DNA from 3 places in the Alkalihalobacillus sp. R86527 genome. Region 2 is predicted to be linked to each of the others. Evidence: riboswitches for the same ligand, from Rfam matches in the RefSeq annotation. Region 2 holds a riboswitch; each other region holds the start of a gene.
What was found. Region 2 has a riboswitch for S-adenosylmethionine ahead of SJY16_RS19490 (LLM class flavin-dependent oxidoreductase). Riboswitches for the same ligand answer to the same signal wherever they lie in the genome.
Positions count from the first base shown of each region.

Region 1: it holds a riboswitch for S-adenosylmethionine, as region 2 does, so the genes downstream of both, msrA (peptide-methionine (S)-S-oxide reductase MsrA) here and SJY16_RS19490 (LLM class flavin-dependent oxidoreductase) in region 2, are expected to answer to the same signal.
Region 3: it holds a riboswitch for S-adenosylmethionine, as region 2 does, so the genes downstream of both, metX (homoserine O-acetyltransferase MetX) here and SJY16_RS19490 (LLM class flavin-dependent oxidoreductase) in region 2, are expected to answer to the same signal.

Region 1 covers NZ_JAXHBW010000001.1:1,999,201-2,005,520, reverse strand. Annotated here, with positions in the region: gene fni (type 2 isopentenyl-diphosphate Delta-isomerase) at 1-528, shown strand, start outside; gene SJY16_RS10180 (Na+/H+ antiporter NhaC family protein) at 604-2,007, shown strand; SAM riboswitch class I at 2,092-2,205, shown strand; gene msrA (peptide-methionine (S)-S-oxide reductase MsrA) at 2,306-2,962, shown strand; gene SJY16_RS10170 (alpha/beta hydrolase family protein) at 3,015-5,252, opposite strand; gene SJY16_RS10165 (DUF2553 family protein) at 5,346-5,567, shown strand; gene SJY16_RS10160 (DNA topoisomerase III) at 5,681-6,320, shown strand, end outside.
Region 2 covers NZ_JAXHBW010000001.1:3,726,119-3,732,438, reverse strand. Annotated here, with positions in the region: gene SJY16_RS19505 (polysaccharide deacetylase family protein) at 1-43, shown strand, start outside; gene ssuE (NADPH-dependent FMN reductase) at 89-619, opposite strand; gene SJY16_RS19495 (acyl-CoA dehydrogenase family protein) at 658-1,800, opposite strand; SAM riboswitch class I at 1,885-1,990, opposite strand; SAM riboswitch class I at 2,132-2,233, shown strand; gene SJY16_RS19490 (LLM class flavin-dependent oxidoreductase) at 2,317-3,705, shown strand; gene SJY16_RS19485 (methionine ABC transporter ATP-binding protein) at 3,702-4,730, shown strand; gene SJY16_RS19480 (methionine ABC transporter permease) at 4,699-5,361, shown strand; gene SJY16_RS19475 (MetQ/NlpA family ABC transporter substrate-binding protein) at 5,379-6,206, shown strand; gene SJY16_RS19470 (DUF488 domain-containing protein) at 6,295-6,320, opposite strand, start outside.
Region 3 covers NZ_JAXHBW010000001.1:845,120-851,439, reverse strand. Annotated here, with positions in the region: gene SJY16_RS04335 (O-acetylhomoserine aminocarboxypropyltransferase/cysteine synthase family protein) at 1-615, opposite strand, end outside; gene metX (homoserine O-acetyltransferase MetX) at 631-1,701, opposite strand; SAM riboswitch class I at 1,802-1,910, opposite strand; gene SJY16_RS04325 (TlpA disulfide reductase family protein) at 2,077-2,496, shown strand; gene SJY16_RS04320 (anti-sigma factor domain-containing protein) at 2,606-3,907, opposite strand; gene sigI (RNA polymerase sigma-I factor) at 3,928-4,683, opposite strand; gene SJY16_RS04310 (thioredoxin family protein) at 5,028-5,345, opposite strand; gene SJY16_RS04305 (toprim domain-containing protein) at 5,422-5,751, opposite strand; gene SJY16_RS04300 (TraR/DksA C4-type zinc finger protein) at 5,847-6,320, opposite strand, start outside.

The DNA of each region.
Region 1 (6,320 bases), 1.7 Mb from region 2:
ACAAACTTCAAAAGCTTACTTCCAAAAATTAAAGAAGTAGCAAAAAGACTTGAAGTGCCGGTAGGCGTAAAAGAAGTTGGTATGGGGATCGATAATGAAACGGCTAGAAGCTTGGTCAACATAGGTGTAGACTTCATCGATGTAGCAGGAGCCGGTGGAACATCGTGGATTCAGGTTGAAAGCTACCGCTCTCATCAGACCTTAAGAGAGCAAGCAGCTGAAGCGTTTAAAGGGTGGGGCAATGCTACCGCCGAATGTTTGATAGATGTTCGAAAAGACCTTCCCACCGTTCCATTAATTGCAAGTGGTGGGTTGAAAAATGGTGTCGATGCTGCAAAGAGTATTGCTCTCGGAGCTGATCTTGCAGGGTTTGGTAGAGCTCTTCTTCATCACGCTGTCGATGAAAGCGAACAAGCTCTTTCTGATCAACTCAAAAGAATAAAGTTCGAACTTCAAACTGCTATGTTCGGTATTGGCGCTTCATCGATTCACGATTTAAAACACACAAAATCATTGCGTCAATCTTAGCCGGAGAATTTTCTCCGGCTTTTTGTATAGGTCCCTTTTCCAAGTGCAAACTAATTGGAAAAGGGGGGATAATAAATGGATTGGCTTTCGATTATACCATTCGTAGTTGTTATCCTTGTTGCGGTTAAAACCAAACTCGTAATACCGGGGTTAACAGCAGGATTGTTAACAGCATCATTCATACACAAGCCTGGTCTTATTTCTGGGTTAGAACAATTTTACCAATTTATCATGAGTGGCCTGAAAGATGAAAGCAATATTAAGATTATTATCTTTTTATATATGTTTACTGGTCTTATCGGAATGATGAAATATACAGGTGGAATCAAAGGATTTGTTCAAACAGCCTCAAGTAAAATCAATTCGAAAAGAGGCGCATTGTTTCTAACATGGCTTTCAACGCTAGGTACTTTCAGTGCACCCAGTTTCCGTATCGTGACGGTCGCTCCTATAATGAAGGCACTTCTAAAGAAAGTAAAGATGACTCCACAGGAACTTGGGTTTGTAATCGAAACCACAGCTACCCCGGTAATTGTACTGATTCCAATCGCTACTGCATTTGTGGGGTACATGTCATCTGTTGTAGACCTTTCTTTAAAAGGGCAGGGTCTCGAAGGTGATGGGTACAGATTATTTCTAGAAAGTATCCCTTATAATTTCTTCTCTATTTCAATCATCATCATTGGGTTTTATTTAAGTTTTTTTCATCATAATAAAAAACCAGCTACCGATGCAGGAAATCTCGAAAAAGAAATAGATGATAAGTGGGAAGATTGTCACCCTGTCGTTTCGAAGGATCTACCAGCTAAACCAATGAACTTATTGGTTCCTCTAAGTGGTGTTATTCTTCTTACACTCTTCCTTACATATTGGAATGGCTATGAAAAAGGATTTACGGGGATAATCGAAGCTTTTATCGAAGCAGATGTATTAGATGCCATGGTGTTTGCCCTCCTGACAACGGTTCTATTAACATTTGTTTTTTATTTGTTCCAAAAGTTCACTCTCAAGAATCTCGTCACCTTTTTTATTGAAGGTGGGAACGATATGATGGCTGTAATCGTTTTACTCACAGTTGTTTGGGGACTTGCTTCCTCAGCTGAAACTTTAGGATTTTCAACCTTTGTTACACAGAACTTAAACTGGATTCCTGTATTATTTGTACCACCGGTCTTGTTTCTTGTTGGTTCGTTTGTTTCTTACTTTATCGGTTCCTCATGGGGAACATGGGGGATTCTCATGCCACTTGGAATATCTCTTGGTGCAACAACAGGGACATCATTACCTCTTGTGATCGGTGCTGTATTTGCAAGCGGGACATTTGGAGCATTTTCTTCACCTCTAAGTGATAACACGAATACAATAGCAAAAATTCTCAAATTAAATACAATGACTTATGCAACATTCAAGCTCAAGCCAGCACTCATTGGTGCTGCTGTATCTGCAATTGGTTATTTTGTAATTTCTTTTATTATTTAGCGCACTAATGTAAGCTTTTCTATTGACACCTAGTGTTACAACCTTTAACATTGTCATTAACTTAATAATCCTTTTTCAAGGATCTTCTTATTCAGAGAGGTGGAGGGACTGGCCCTTAGATACCTCGGCAACGGATTCCTATAGATTTTATACGGGAGCACCGTGCCAATTCCTGCGGCGAAAGTCGGAAAATAAGAAGAGGCGATCGGTATAACCAACCCTCTTCTGTTCGGGCAGATGAGGGTTTTTTTATATGCACTCCTCATCAAACGGTTTATTAATAAAGGAGTGAACGAATATGCAACTTGTATCAAAAGATGAAGAAAAAAAACAAATGATGATCAAAAGCCTTTTAGGAAAAGGAATCTATAAGAAAAATAATAAACAGCTTTATATGTTATCTCTGAGTGAACTCGAAGACATATATTTAGAAAAAGCTGGCCAAAATAGAAACGACACTTGGAGAAATGGAGTGGAAACAATGGAAAGAGCAGTATTTGCAGCAGGATGTTTTTGGGGAGTAGAAGCACTATTTCAGCAGTTAAATGGGGTAACGTCCACATCTGCTGGCTTTACCGGAGGAAAAACGATCGATCCTTCCTACGAAGAAGTCTATAAAGAATTAACAGGGCACGCAGAAGCTGTACTCGTAGAATATAATCCAGCAATCATTTCATATGATGAGTTGCTTCAAGTATTTTTCGAAAACCATAACCCAACTTCACTGAACCGTCAGGGAGAAGATGTTGGCACTAGATATCGCTCAGCTATTTTTTATAGTTCTGATGAGCAAAGAACGTTAGCTGAAAAGGCGAAAGCAGAACTTACGGCATCTGGAAAGTTCAAAAAACCGATTGTAACTCAAATTGTACCTGCAGCCAATTTCTATAGAGCTGATGAATACCATCAGAGCTACCTTGCGAAACATGGTCAATCTTCTTGCAAAATTTCATGATAGGATAAAAAAGGCTTTCCCTTAAAGATTTGGGAAAGCCTTTTTGTATACTCTATCTCCGGTTAACACCAATATGATCTAAGAATAGTTTACCTCTCTCTGATTCATCAAACTTAAAGCGAATAGAAGTGAGCTTCTCCGGTTGAAAAGAACTGTTTTGATCCATAAATGTTGTCATCGGTATATTGAAGGTTTGTAAAACTGGTTCTGTAGGATCACCAAATCGCGCTTCTTCATAAAATTTTGTTTTCGTATGCTGGATAGGGAGGACCGGATGCATACTCATAACATCACTTATTTGTACACTTGCGGATTCCCCGTTCTCAGAAGTAGCAACAATACTAAAATCCATTACAACTTCTTCCTCGTCAGAAACATTTCCTGCTGTGAAGGTTAAGGCGCTATTCTTATTAAATGAATAAGGGTTTTCCAATAACTTCTTAAACGAAAGCGTATATGAGCCATTCTTTGAATAAGCATGATCCCATTTTAGAAACACTCCGTGATTATCTCTTACTTTATTTCTTCTAAATTCCAATTCACCTTCATACCATTGCAATAATCCCTCGGCATCCATATTGAGATAAGGAGAAGAAGCCGTGGAGACATCTACATCCTCTTCAAAATCACTAAAGATATGATACGAAGGATCCTCATATTTATTAATATAGGTTGTCGAAGGTAGCCATTCTAATGCATATCGATAATCTTCAAACATCGGTACAAAAGATGAATCATCATGAAGGGTTGCCTCTAAAAAACCTGAAACATACGTCTTCGCAATTTGTCGCTGTTCTTTTCCATCTAGAAGAGGTTTTTTATTTAATAAAAGCGTGAATGGAAAGTACGTGTCGTTGTCTCCCCATGTAGTGTTAAACTGTCCATGGTTTGCTCGATCCACATAAAGAGCAGCTTTCATGATATTCTTTCTACCAGTTAAGGTGATTCCATTGAATTGACGGTCGCCTTCAAATTCAGAAAGATCACTGTCGTATGAACCATGTAGGATTAAGTAATTCACATCATTCAATTCAATTTTCCGATCTGCAATTGTATGGTAATCGGTCGGGGCGATTGCAATAACGCTTTTGATATTATACTGAAAGTCGAACCGTTTATATGCGTTGTTTGGATAACGCTCTAACTTATTGAACTTTGCCGCCAGAATAGCTGCTTGTCCACCGCGTGAATGGCCGGTAAGAGCAATGTTCTCGAAATCTACTTTTTCATAAAACGGCGCTTGTTTCTTTGTTGATAGTTTTTCAATTTCTTTTAGATGACTTAATAGCATCCACGCTCTTCCATTAATATCTCCTCCTAAACTACCAGACCAAGAAGAATTCAAGAAATTCTCATCCACTGATACAGTGATAAAACCTCTACTAGCAAGTAATTCACCTAGATAACGATAGCCTTCATCTGAGAAGTCTTCCATCTTGTGATTACCGTGGACCATCAACACTAAAGGGAATTTCCCCTCACCATCAGGCATCCACACCCTACCATTAATAGGGAGGTTTGTATCAGTAAAGCCCCAGAACATTTCACGTAGTTTCGACCAGTCACCAATAAGGGCGGAACCGTTAACAGACGTTGTTTGAACATCTACCTTTTCCCCGAAAACTTCTCTATGTTTGTCTGTACCACTTCCGTAAGTAAACGTTTTTATGTCATATTTACCCGGCAAAGAGGGGTTTTCACTTACTGGAGAGAGGGTTTGTTGCTCGACATGTAATCGTTCTTCAGTTATACCTGGTGTGAACAGCCAATAAAAAAAGATTGCGGTTATTAGGGTTCCAAACGCCAGCATAAAAATAGAAGAAGGTCTCTTCATTCCATGAACGATAGGGTACCCTAAAAAGCCTCCTATGACTAAGCCAATACCTGCAACCAAATAGGCAAGAGGTAAGATGTTCTCAAGAGATTTAAACTGATCAAGTGTATAAATAATTAGTCCAACAGACACAGCTAATGCAGCTATAAAGAAAACTGGAAGCTTCACTAAATATTTTACGAAGAGCTTTACAATGTAGAAGATGACCAACGTACCCAAAACACTCAGGAGTGAGAATATGAGAATATCGATTCCTTTGCCAAGTCCAGTATGGAAATCAAAACCTATCGAAAAAATAAGGAACATCGTCATCAACAATGCCCCATAGGAAGCACCTTTCCACATTCTTTGGAAAACGGTTCTTATATGATTCGACAATCTTAAATAACTTTTTTGGACAACATTTTTCTTACTATGTACCATGCTACGCCGTTCATAATCATGCTGTTGTTCCAAAGATACCCTCCCTTTCTTTTATCATTTCTTCATTATATCAAAGACACCATCCAGTTTGAGCGTGTATTTTCTTTAGGAAAAGAGGGGAAGTTTATGAAAAAAACGGATATTACAAGCATTGTGGTAGGAAAGCTAAACAAAGGTACGATCGACCTTTATAGAAACAAGGTGAAGATAGGAGAATTGAACTTAAACACATCAGTATATAGGGTGAATTCATCCTATGTAGTAGAAAATCATCGAATATACGTTCTAGAAAAAGAACCAGAGGTTATCAAACAATTCGTGTTTGATTGTGATTTAGGTTGGTGTTAATGTAAGATGACTGCTGTCTTATCAGCAGTTTTTTTATGTCCACAACTGTACAGAGTGAGCTATACTGAAATATGAAAACACGTTTTAATCATGATTAAGAAGGGATGTTTTGATTGGAAGCAGTTTGCATTATAGCGGAAAAGCCTGATCAGGGCTCAAGGTTGGCCGCTCCTTATCCTTCTGAAAAAAAACAGGGGTACATATATATTAAGCCCACATCTGATTTCCCAGGTGGCGCATACGTAACATGGGCAGTAGGACACCTTTGTGAACTAGTTCCTCCAGAAACGTACAAAACCGAATGGAAGAAATGGACGTTACAAACCTTACCGATGATACCAGAGCAATTTCAATACCAGGTTTCTAAAAGCAAATGGAAGCAATTTAAGATTATTAAAGAACTTCTTCAAAAGAAAGATGTTGGTTCCATCATTCATGCGGGAGATGCTGGCCGGGAAGGTGAGCTTATCGTCAGGACCATCATCAACCAAACCGGTTGTAAAAAACCGATGCAACGCTTATGGATTTCGTCACTAACAGAAAAAGCGGTAAAAGAAGGATTCAACTCACTACGAGGTGAAAGAGATACGAGAAACTTATATTTCGAAGCCTATGCACGATCATGTGCAGACTGGGTAGTTGGAATTAACGCATCAAGAGCATATACGCTATTATTTAAGCAAAAAGGGATTCAAGATGTATTTTCTGCTGGAAGAGTCCAAACTCCAACGCTTGCACTCGTTGTAAAGCGTG
Region 2 (6,320 bases):
AAATAAAACAAGTATCGTGCCATACTATGGGAAACTTAAATAAAGTAAGAGCTCAACTGATATGTTGAGCTCTTACTTTTTATTTTCCTTATTTCTTCAATTCTTCCACTAGCGTCTCCAAATTAACCCTCATCCGTTCCTTCGCTTCCTCATCCAACACATACATATTCCCCTCAACACGCTGAACGTGCTGGTCGATCACATACGCACCGCTAAGTAGATTCGTCGCTCCAAGTGAAGAGAGAACAGGCTTGAGGGCATAATCGATCGCGAGTAAATGCCCGAACGAACCACCAATCATCAATGGCAAAACAGCTTTTCCTTTCAAAGCTTTTTGTGGGAGAAGATCAAGATAGGTCTTCAATATCCCTGTATACGATGCCTTATAAACAGGGGTCAAAATAATCACAGCATCCGCTTTCTCTACTTTTTCATTTGCTTCTAAAATTTCAGGACTATTAAAGTTAGCGGTGATTAAATCGGTAGCGGGTAAGTCGATTACATTGATTGATTCATAGGAGATCGACTTCTCATCTAAATAACTTTCTGCATAATCTTTGATACCTTTCAATCTCGATTGCAGGGAATTTCCTCCGTAAATAAGTACAACGTTGCTCATCTTTTTTCACGCTCCTAAACTAGTGTTATAACACGTACTTAGTCATCAAACACGCTGTTTGCAAGACTATACACAATCGCATCGTCCGTCGGCGGGTTATGAAGCCCTGCTCGCACATTTCGAAAGTGCCGCTGTAATGGGTTGCTGGCAGAGAGACTTCTAGCACCGACCACACGCATCGCTAAGTCTACGACCCGGTTTGCGCTATTTGTTACGATATGCTTCACTGCTGCTAAATCAGACCCCATATTATGACGTTTATCAGGGTTTTCGCTCCATCGCTTTGCGACAGAGTAAAGAACTTCTCTCGCGTTGAATATCTCTAACTGCATTTCCCCAATCTTCCTACGTACTTCCGAGACATCTTTAATAGGTCCAGGAAGAGTGGAAGGAGAGAAGGAGGAGGCGAATTCTACCGTGTAGTCCATGGCTGACGTTGCGATGCCAAGGTACACTGCGGGAATCTGAAGATACCATCCTTTCGGGGATGCCTTGTGATTCTCCTCGATTACCAATAGATCTTCAGGTTTAACATGGACGTTATGTAGAACGAGATCATCACTCTTCGTACCTTTCATCGAGATACTATCCCACGTTTCCTCGACCTGAACACCTTTTAGCTTATGGTCGATCAGCAAATACCCTTTCTTACCGGTTTGGTCCACATCGGCGGTCACGATCGAATAATCCAGAGCCACCGCCATCGACGTAAACGATTTCCGTCCATTGATCAACCAGCCGTTTGTCGTTCTGGTAGCAGTCGTAAGAGGAATGCCTCCGCGTGAAGGACTGCCGGTCGCTTTTTCTGTTTGCGCGAGGTTTAAGAGTGCTTTTTCGTTTACGATCAACTCGCACACTTTAGAGAATACAGCTTCATCCCACGCTCTTAATTCAGCGATTTCTAATATGACGCCAAGCTGCCAGCCGAGCGATAGAGCCGTAGGACCATCACCTGATGCTAGCTGTTCTTGAACTTTCAAGAACTCGTACAGGTTAAGACCGTAGCCTCCGTATTCTTTTGGCACAGTGAGAGATAGAAAATTCTTCTCCTTTAAGTCTTCGAAATTCTCGTAAGGAAACCTTTCCTCTTCATCGTATTTGGCGGCTCTTGTTTTAAACCGTTCTACAAGTTCTTTGACGTCTTCTTCTAAGTTTGGCTGTTTTTCAGTTACGAGTGGCATCAGTATCCTCCTTTTTTTCTATACAAAAAAAGTCTACTTTCAGCTGAAAGTAGACTTAGGCTCTCCATGATTCGAACCATACAAGCTTCATCTTTCAGACAAAAAGTCTGCTGGAATGAGCACCTTGCTTAAGATAAGCGGTTGCTGCAGGATCGTTGGACCAGATTCCTCCCCTGACTCTAGATAAATGTATTAGCGCGTTAAAGAATAGAATAAAGACAAATTAATCCAATGTCAACAAGTAATTAGAAAAGAAATAATTTTTTGATATCTTGTTGACAGGTCATGAATCGGTGCTGTATATTCATCGTTAAATTCCATAAAACAAACTTTCTTATCAAGAGAGGTGGAGGGACTGGCCCTTTGAAGCCTCGGCAACAGACTCGCATGAGTACTGTGCCAATTCCAGCAAGCAATGCTTGAAGGATAAGAAAAGACAGTTGCTTTTTCAAGGCCTCTTCTTTTCTTATGAAGAGGCCTTTTTGCGTCTTAAAAAAAGAGTGGAGGTATGGAGAGATGAGTAAACAAATTATTTTAAATGCGTTTGACATGAACAGTTCGATGCACAATTCACACGGGCTATGGAAACATGCAGAGAGCAAGCGTCATCAGAGATACAAAGACTTAGACTACTGGATCGATCTTGCTAAGACGTTAGAGAAAGGGAAATTCGATGCGATTTTCTTTGCGGATGTTCTCGGTGTGTATGATGTTTATCAAAAAAGTAAAGATCCTTCGATTCGTGACGGGTTGCAAGTTCCAATCAACGATCCTGCTCTTCTTGTTCCAGCGATGGCAAGTGTCACGAATCATCTCTCATTCGCTGTAACGGTGAGTACGACATACGAAGCACCGTTTGGAAATGCCCGTAGGTTTTCGACGCTTGATCATCTAACGAAAGGGCGAGTTGCCTGGAATGTTGTGACGTCTTATTTACCGAATGCAGCACGTAACTTTGGTCTCGATAAGATGATTCGTCATGATGAACGGTATGATATCGCTCATGAGTATATGGACGTGTCCTACAAATTGTGGGAGAGCAGTTGGGAGGATGGAGCGGTTGTTGAAGATCATCAAACAGATACGCTTGTTGATCCATACAAAGTTCATGAAATCGATCATGAAGGTCACTATTTTAGTGTAGAAGGGCCTCATCTTAGTGAACCATCGCCACAACGAACGCCTGTCATCTATCAAGCTGGAACATCCGAGAAGGGACGCGAATTTGCTTCAAAGCATGCGGAGTGTGTTTTTGTTGGCGGTCCTACACCAGAGCGAATCCGGTATTATGCCGAGGATATTCGTGAGCGTGCCGTTAAGCATGGAAGAAATCCTGATAACGTAAAGATCTTCTCATTTTTAAGCGTAATTGTCGGTGAAACAACGGAGGAAGCTGAGCAGAAGTTTGAGGAATACAACAAAGTTTGGAGTGCTGACGCTGCCAAAGCACAATACGGCGCAAGTGGGTATGATGTAGCAGAATTTGAAGAAATGGACCCAGATGAACCGTTTGAATATAAGAAAACAACAGAAGGTGGTCAGTATAAAGCAGCGACGTTGACGAAGGATGCCCCGAAGAAGCTGACCGTTAGAGAAGTGTTAAATCGTTTTGAATCGATCGACCGAAATAGTGTGATCGTCGGCAATCCTGCTGAGGTAGCAGATGCGATCCAGTTTCAATTCGAAGCTTCAGGGGTGGATGGATTTAATTTAAATCATCTTGTATCACCAGGAGATTTAGAGGCGTTCGTAGAGTTAGTTGTTCCAGAATTACAGAAACGCGGGTTATATAAAGAGGAGTATGAAGAAGGCACCCTTCGTGAAAAACTGTTCGACGGAGAAGCGAGACTGCCAGATGATCATCCAGGGAAAGCCTATGCTTTTCGTAAGGAAGTCGTACGATGATTGAACTAAAAGATATTACGAAAGAGTACGGGAATAAAGAGAAGATTGTCGCTGTCGATAACGTGTCACTTAACGTTAGCCAGGGAGAAATCTTTGGGATCGTTGGGTATAGCGGTGCAGGGAAGAGTACGCTCCTTCGTTTTATAAATGTGTTGGAAAGACCTACAACAGGATCCGTTCATGTCGATGATGTCGATTTACTTTCGCTATCGAGTAAAGACCTTCGAAAAGCAAGGCAATCGATCGGCATGATATTTCAAGGGTTCTATTTGGTTACTTCAAAAACCGTCTATGAGAATGTAGCATTCGCGCTTCTGGCTGCCGGTGTGAGTAAAAAACAAATTGAGGAAAAGGTGGATCATTTGTTGAGTGTGGTGGAGCTCACTGATCAGAAAAGGAAATACCCATCACAATTGAGCGGTGGACAAAAACAGAGGGTGAGTATTGCTCGAGCGTTAGCAAACGATCCGAAGGTGTTGCTTTGCGATGAAGCGACGTCCGCACTTGATCCAAATACGACGAAATCCATTCTTTCATTGCTGAAGGATATCAATAAGAAGCTAGGAATAACGATCGTGATCATTACTCATGAAATGGAAGTGGTGAAGGAAATCTGTCATCGGTGTGCGGTGATGCGAGAAGGGAGAGTGGTTGAATCTGGTACGACGTTCGATATCTTTTCTAATCCAAAAGATGAATTAACAAAGACATTCATCCAAAACGTGCTTGAATTTCGTCTTCCAGATTCGTTGATGGAACAAGTCCAAGGCAAGCTTGTTAAACTCATGTTTCTCCGAGATCTAGCAACCGATGCGGTCGTTTCTGATATGTTACAGAGATTCAAAGTGAAAGGCAATATTCTGCATGGAAAAGTTGAATACATCCAAGATACGCCACTCGGTGTGTTCATTATGGATGTCAGTGGCGATGACACTGAAGTATATCAAGCGATTTCTTATTTAGAGAAGCGAGTAAACAACGTGGAGGTGATTAATGATGGACCACATTATCAAGCTCTTGCCTGAACTAAATGTCGCGTTCTTTGAAACGTTGATTATGGTAGGGATCGCATTGTTGTTCGCGGTGGTCATCGGTCTCCCGCTAGGTGTCATCTTGTTTATTACGGATGAAGGGTTGTTTCTAGAGAATAAATGGGTGAAGCAAGCGGTTGGCATCATCATCAATTTGATTCGTTCAGTCCCTTTCATCATCTTGCTCGTATTCTTACTACCGGTAACGAGTCTCCTATTAGGTACCACAATTGGTCCTATGGCAGCCTCTGTTTCGCTTTCCGTAGCGGCAATCCCGTTTTATGCAAGAATCGTAGAATCGGCTGCGCGTGAAATTGACAAAGGCGTCATCGAAGCTGCTGTCGCAGCGGGTGCTTCTCCGTGGATGATCATTCGGCACATCGTCTTGCCAGAGGCGAAACCTGGTTTGATTACAGGACTTACGATAACTGCCATCAGTTTGATAGGCTATTCAGCTATGGCTGGGACGATCGGCGGTGGAGGTATCGGTGACTTAGCGATTCGCTATGGGTATTACCGTTATGACGATACGGTCATGTTCACAACCGTTATCCTATTGATCGTCATTGTTCAGCTCGTTCAATATTTCGGTGATTTTATCGCCAAAACAGTAGATAAAAAATAGAGTGAGGAGTCATTTAAATGAAGAAAAATGTGTTAACGATGATCGTTCTTCTCGTGACGGTCGGATTGTTGTCAGCATGTGGAGGTCAGGGAAGTAAAGCGAGTAATGTAGAGAAAGAAGAGTTAGTTCTCGGAGGAACGATTCCTTATAGCGATATGCTAGAAAAAGGCGTCAAACCTTACCTGGAGAAGAAAGGGTACTCGGTCACGATTAAGGAATTTAATGATTATGTTCAGCCGAATCTAGCACTCAAAAGCGGCTCGATCGATGCAAATTTATATCAGCACGAAGTGTATATGAACGCATTTGCGAAAGAAAACAATATGAAGCTAAGCGGCGTGATTAGGGTGCCTACTGCTCCGATCGGCATCTACTCGAACAACTATGATTCGTTAGATGAGATCGAGAAGGGTAGTACGGTAGCGATCGCAAATGATCCTACGAATCTAGCACGAGGGTTAACAGTGCTAAGAGATAATGGGGTGATCGAATTTGATGAGGATGTTGATCCTCTTCGCGCTTCTGTAAAAGATATTACGAAAAATCCGAAAGAGCTCGTCTTTAAACCTGTTGAAGCAGCACAGTTACCGAGGACACTAGATGCCGTCGATGTATCAGCTGTGAACGGAAACTTCGCGATTGCAGCAGGAATGGATCTAAACGAAGCGATTGTAAAAGATAAGTTACCTGAAGATATTATTAATCAGGTGGTGGTCAACACGGAAGATAAAGATGCGCAATACGTTAAGGATATTGAAGAAGCAGTAAGATCTGATGAGTTTAGAAAGGTAATTGAAGAAGATTTTAAAGGATTTCATCAGCCAGAGTGGTTTAGACAAAAGTAGCGTATGGTGCTAGAAGATAGATGCTATCCATTTAGGCTCCGAGTAACCTCGGAGCCTATTGTTGTAGTTCGTAATTCCAAATAGAACTCTACTTCTCAATCATTTCCTTCAAAA
Region 3 (6,320 bases), 2.9 Mb from region 2:
ATGTATGACTATATCAGCACCATGTTCGATTGGTCGACATAAATAAGGAGTGGCAAATGTGTTGTCAACGATCAACGGTATCCCTGCTTCATGAGCAATTTCTGCCACTTTCTCTATATCGAGTACGTGAAGTCCAGGGTTACCAATCGTTTCAGCAAAGATTGCCTTAGTATTAGGTGTAATAGCATGTCGAAATGATTCCGGATCTTTCGGATCAACAAAGTTGGTTTTAATGCCGTATTTAGGAAGAGTTATTGAGAATAGGTTGTACGTCCCCCCATACAAAGTGGAAGCTGATACAATTTCATCTCCACTATTAGCAATATTCAAGATTGCATTCGTAATAGCAGCCATCCCGCTCGCAAGCCCAAGAGCTCCTATTCCTCCCTCGAGCTGAGCAACTCGTTCTTCAAGTGTACCTACCGTTGGATTACCAATCCGAGAATAAATAAATCCTTCCTCTTTTAATCCAAACAAATCTGCTGCATGGTCTGTGTTATCAAATTTATAGGCGTTGGTTTGATAAATCGGTAATGCTCTCGCTCCAGTAGCAGGATCAGCCTGTAAACCACCATGAATTCCAATTGTCTCTAAGTTATAACGATTCTCTGCCATCTCTTATCCACTCCTTCAAATTTTTGACGGTTCTTTTAACTGCTCTTTAATTAATGGACCCCACTTATCAAATTCAACAAGGAACCCATCATGACCATACTTTGTATCGACGAGATAGAATCGTGCCATCCTCTCAAGGCAAAAAATATTTTCAAGATCCTTGGGTGGATAAATTAAATCACCTTTAAAGCTAATGGCTAAAACGTTAGCTCGTATCTTCTGTATTGGTGTAATACTGTCTCTTCCTCTAGCTATATCATGGTGATCCATTGCTTTTAATAAATATAAGTAGCTATTGGCATCAAACCTGCCAACAAGCTTTTGTCCCTGGTATTTGAGATAAGATTCGACGTCGTAGGCAGCCTCGGTATGTTCTTCAGGTTTGTCGATCTCCCTCCTGCCAAATTTCTTTTGAAACATTTCATCTGTACGATACGAAATCATTCCGATCATACGCGCTGTAGCTAGCCCCGCAGCTGGTGGGTGAGTATGCTTGTAATACCCATCTTTCCATTCAGAGTCATTCGTTATGGCATACCTCGAAATTGCATTATACGCAATTCCGTATGCGCTTAGAGAGGGGGTCACAGCTAACGGTACGAGATGCTCCATTACATCTGGATAAAGAATTCCCCACTCGAGAACCTGCATTCCTCCAAGCGATCCACCGACCACTGCGTGAAGGTGTTCAATACCAAGTACTTCAAGCGCTCTCCTTTGAGAATGGACCATATCTCTCACACTTACGAAAGGAAAGTCTGCCTGATACGGATGGTTTGTAGCTGGATTTAGAGATAATGGACCAGTTGAGCCATTACATCCTCCGAGTACGTTAAATGTGATTACCTGAAATTCAGAAGTATCCACAAATTTGTGATGACCGATAAGCCCTTTCCACCACCCATCCTCGCTTCTTCCAACCGTATACTGATTACCTGTTAGTGCATGACAGACTAGAATGACTGGTGCTTCCTTCGGTCCAACACGTTCGTAAGCTAACTCAACTTCTTCAAGTTCTTTTCCTGATTCAAGTACAAGCGAGCCAATGGAGACCCGTTGTTCCTCATAATTCGTCTCTTTTCCCAACTCCCTCTCACTCCCATCACGCAATAACAATTTCAACTACTTATAAAAACAAAAAAGCCTCTCTGAAAGACAGAGAGGCACGATTATATTAAATCAGCTCTGCTTATCTTCCAGGAAAAATCCTGCAGGAATTGGCACCTTTTCAAACCAAATGGTTTGCCGGTTGCCGGGCTTCATAGGGCCAGTCCCTCCGCCTCTCTAGATAAGTACGAATATTCAATTACTTTGATTGAGTATTATTTTAGCAAGGCAATGCATTAGTGTCAAACATTTTTTTGAAAGTTTATACAAATTCAAACTACGCACAAATTGTTTTGATTAGAACGTGAATTTTGGTAAGGTTACCATAAATCTATATTTGAAAGGAGACTTTTTGTGAAAGCCCCTACGTTTTCTTTACAAGAGGTCCGAAATGATAAAACATACTCCTTGGATGACTATATAGGAAAGCCTGTTATGCTTACCTTTTGGGCATCATGGTGTCCTGATTGTATGAAAGACCTACCAATGAAAGAACAATTTTATGAACACGCAGACTTAGACAAACTTGAATTTCTTACTATCAATGTGACTGGACGAGAACGCTCAGAAGAAGCTGGTAAACAATTTGCAATCAAAAACGACCTCTCCTTCCCGGTACTAAAAGACAAAGGGAGAGAAACGTATGATCTCTATGGGTGTAAAGGTGTTCCAACAACGGTGCTTCTCGATAAGCAACACAACATTGTAGAGACGTTTGGGGACCAGGCATCTTTCATGGATATCATCAAAGTTCTTCCCACTATCATGCTTTAATAACGATTGGACAGAACAACAAGAGCCAGGGAGATGATCTCCCTGACTCTTTTTTAATAATATAAAATAATAGCGTTAAACCTTTTTCAAACAAGTTAAAAAATTACTCTCAGTGCTTATCTTTATCTTTCCACTCTTTTTTACTTTCTCGTTTATCATTAGAGTGGTGATCGTGTTTGCTTTCGTACTTGTCCTCATGTTTATCTTCGTGTTTGTTGTCATGTTTATCTTTGTGCTTCTCTTTGTGTTTATCTTTGTGCTTGTCTTTGTAGTCTTTCTTGTCTTTTTTGTCTTTCTTATCATCGTAATCATTTCTATCTTTATGGTCTTCCTTCGAAGAACGATTGTTTTTGTCTTCTTTTTCTTTCTTTTCTTTATCCTTTTTTTGCACAGACGTTTCCTGTGGTTCAGAATCTTTTAGCTTCTTAGCAGTTTTGTCAACGGATTGTTGAGATGAAGATTGACCATTATCTGAGAGCTTACCGATTGGTTCTTTGTCTTCTTTTACTACTGGACGCTGCTTACTTTGTTCTTTTTTTTTATTTGATTCACTAGTAACTGCTTTATTAGATTCATCATTAAGCTGAGTAATCTTATTTTCTAGATCGTACGTAACGTTTTCAGTAGGCTCTGCTTCATCATCTTCTGAAGCAGTTGCTCTATTGTTGAGTGCACCCAACTTCTTAATAGAGAGCTTACGAGCATCTTCAAGAGTAATCGAGACTCCACGATCTTGTGCTGCTAAATACGTCATGTATTTTCCAGGAGACACACCTTTTTCAACTGCTTCGTTCCGCGTTTGATAATCAGCATGTAAAATAGTTGTAATTGCAACAGCTTGTTTTGTTAAAACATCGTTTTGCTTTAAACCGTTAATCGTTTCTTCTAGTTTGCTTTTGACTTTCTGATAGCGACTGTTTTTTTCAACATTACTCGCTACGATAAGTAGTTGTCCTTTATCAGTTAGGTACCCATTTTCTTCAAGTTTTGAAAAAAGAATATTTGCAAACTCTTCTAGCGGCATATTCTTTGTATCTTGATCTAAATTCAACCCTTCACCGTCCGAATTCCAAGCTTGATACTCTACAATTTCAAGGTCGGAATTGATTCCCACCTCGATACTTGGATTGATGTCGAAGCTAACATAGGCAGCCACTGCATCGTTGTTCGGGACTGGAATAACACTAGCCACAATGACAAAAAGCATAATGATCGTCGCCATTCCTGCCATAGTTGGCATTGAGGGGATAAAGTAACCTTTTCTATTTTTCTCAGGTTTTTGTGCAAGTTTAATTTCAGAGCCAATTGATAAATTATGATTGCGTTTAAGATAGATTGTTGTAAATTCACCATCGGGTGTCAGGACTACGGCTTTTCTGCCTCGTATCTCCATAATAACCCCGTTTTTCATCCCCTGGCCCCCTCGTTCAGTTACTGTATATAAGATTTCAGTGCATTAAAACCTCCCAGATAAATTAATGCAACTGCTATTATATACTTTCGATTACGTTCGATCGTTTTCCGACTGCAAGAAACAAGAGACAGCAAATCTTTTATTGGAAGTTGTTTTTTTTCGAGAAGATAACTCGACAAAGTAGAATCCTCCGCGATAAGCTTCGCTATCAATTTCGCATTATCTCTCGCATCTATGTGTTTTGGACAATTCTTACTTAACACTTTGAACGTGATGCTGAATTTCTGCAGCAATTGTTCGTATTCTTCGATTTCATACATTCTTACTTCCCGCTGTTTATCCATCTCATATACGTCAAGCGCTGCCTTCTGTTCAGCAAAGCTATCTTCTAATCTACCTTCTTCGTCCAACTCTTCTGGTTCAAGATAGATGTACTTATTTTGACGTGCTTCTTTACGGATATAGTCGATTACGCGGCGACGGATAACCATATCTGCAAATGTAAGAAAACGACTACCTTGTCCTCTTTGGTACTGATCCATCGCTTCATTAAAAGCTGATAGACCAATACTAAATTCGTCCATCATTTGATTAATGTATCGATTGCAGACTTTTGACGTAATTTTCTTTATAAATGGCTGGTAGTCTTCCAAAAGTTTATTTCGTAAAAACTCGTCACCATTCTGTATTCTATCAATTTTATCTTCTAATGTAACATTGTCATTATTACTTTTATATTTTCCGATTTTCGTGCTGATTGAAATGGTTGTCATGTCATACACCTCTCATCTTGCAGTCAATTTATCATTGATCGCTTATTAGGTTTTTTTCTTAGATGTCTGTTTTTTTAAAAATTTAAAAAGAATGCAAAATAAAATTCGCCCCCATACGATATGTTCGAATGGCGACTCTCTATTCATTTATACCACTCAATCAGCTGCAACGAAAATACAATTTAATGACAATGTTACTGTTTCTTTACTGTCTGTTATCATATTTTATCATTATTAATATTGCACAATTTTCAACAAATTCTAATCCCGTTAAACCCCTACGAGAATACGCTTTTTAAACAACGTATCCTGTGGTGGAATTGGTCAAACTTCATCAAATAAATTTAACTCTCTTTATACTTATGAAATAAAGAATTCAGACGAACGACTGACTCAAATGCGAAAATTGTTTCGACCTCTTGTCCATTTTTAAAGATTGTAAGTGCAGGAACGCTTTGAATCGTTAGCTTTTCAGCTAAATTCGGGAAATAATTTAAATTGACTTTATACGTTTGTTCCTTTAAATTGTTCGCTTCTATTGCTATACCTAACATTCTTTCAGCAATTTTACACGTCGAACAAAAAGGCGTATAAAAAAAGAGCACCGACATTGATTCCTGATGGGCTCTCTCAATCTCAACCTCTTTGTTTAATTCTATCATATCTGTATACTCCTTCATTTATAAACCCGAAGAGGAAGCTCAGTGAGCCCCTACTCCGGAAATGTATCTTTTCTATTTATGCAGTCATTACTTTGAATTTTGCTGCTCGTAGAATGCGTTTTAAATAATTTAATGGTGTTTCCGCAACTTCTCGATGCAGCATCGTAATGTACAAATGTTCCGCATGAGGAATTTCTTGCTTTAATTGTTTTCGTAGCTTTTCACCAGCCTCGTCTGCATCGACGAGTACATACACATCCTTTTCGACCAAATCTTCACTTAATTCTTCGAGTCGATCAAAGCTAATCGTACCGTACGTACAAATAATATCTACTGGTTCATCTAGAATTCTAAGTAGCTGATCTCGATCCGTCTTACCTTCTACAATAATCACTTTATCATGCATGGCGCAACTCTCCATTCAAGCTGTCGTCTCTACTGCGTTTACTATAGTATATGGATAAGAAGGCATATCGTTTCACTTTCTATAAAGTATTCTACCTAGTCGTCAGAACGCTCGTCTTCTGAGGACGGAATCCTTGTTGAATTCCCGTGTTCCTCTTGTAGATCGTCTACTGTCCGAATTCGGGCATCTTCCCTTTCACCGCCTGTGGCAAACGATGCCTCAGTTTCTGATTTATTTCCTTCTTTTCGATCTTCAAGTCTATCTTGAGCTTCTTTCGTACGGATCGCATATGGAATAGCTTCCAAACGCTCTCTATCAATTTGTTCTCCTGTATCAACACAAATCCCATAATTTCCTTCACGAATGCGATCAAGAGCCGTATTGATTAACTCTAAACGCTCTCTTGCCGCATCTTCAATTGTAATATCTTTCTCTCTTTCATCCAACTCTGTTGCAAGGTCAGCAAAATGGTTGTCATATGACGTTAAATCCCCCGTTTCTTCAGCAAGCCCGTTATTTTCTTTATGCTCGGCTGAACCATTCTCAAGTATTTCCTTTTTCTGCATAAG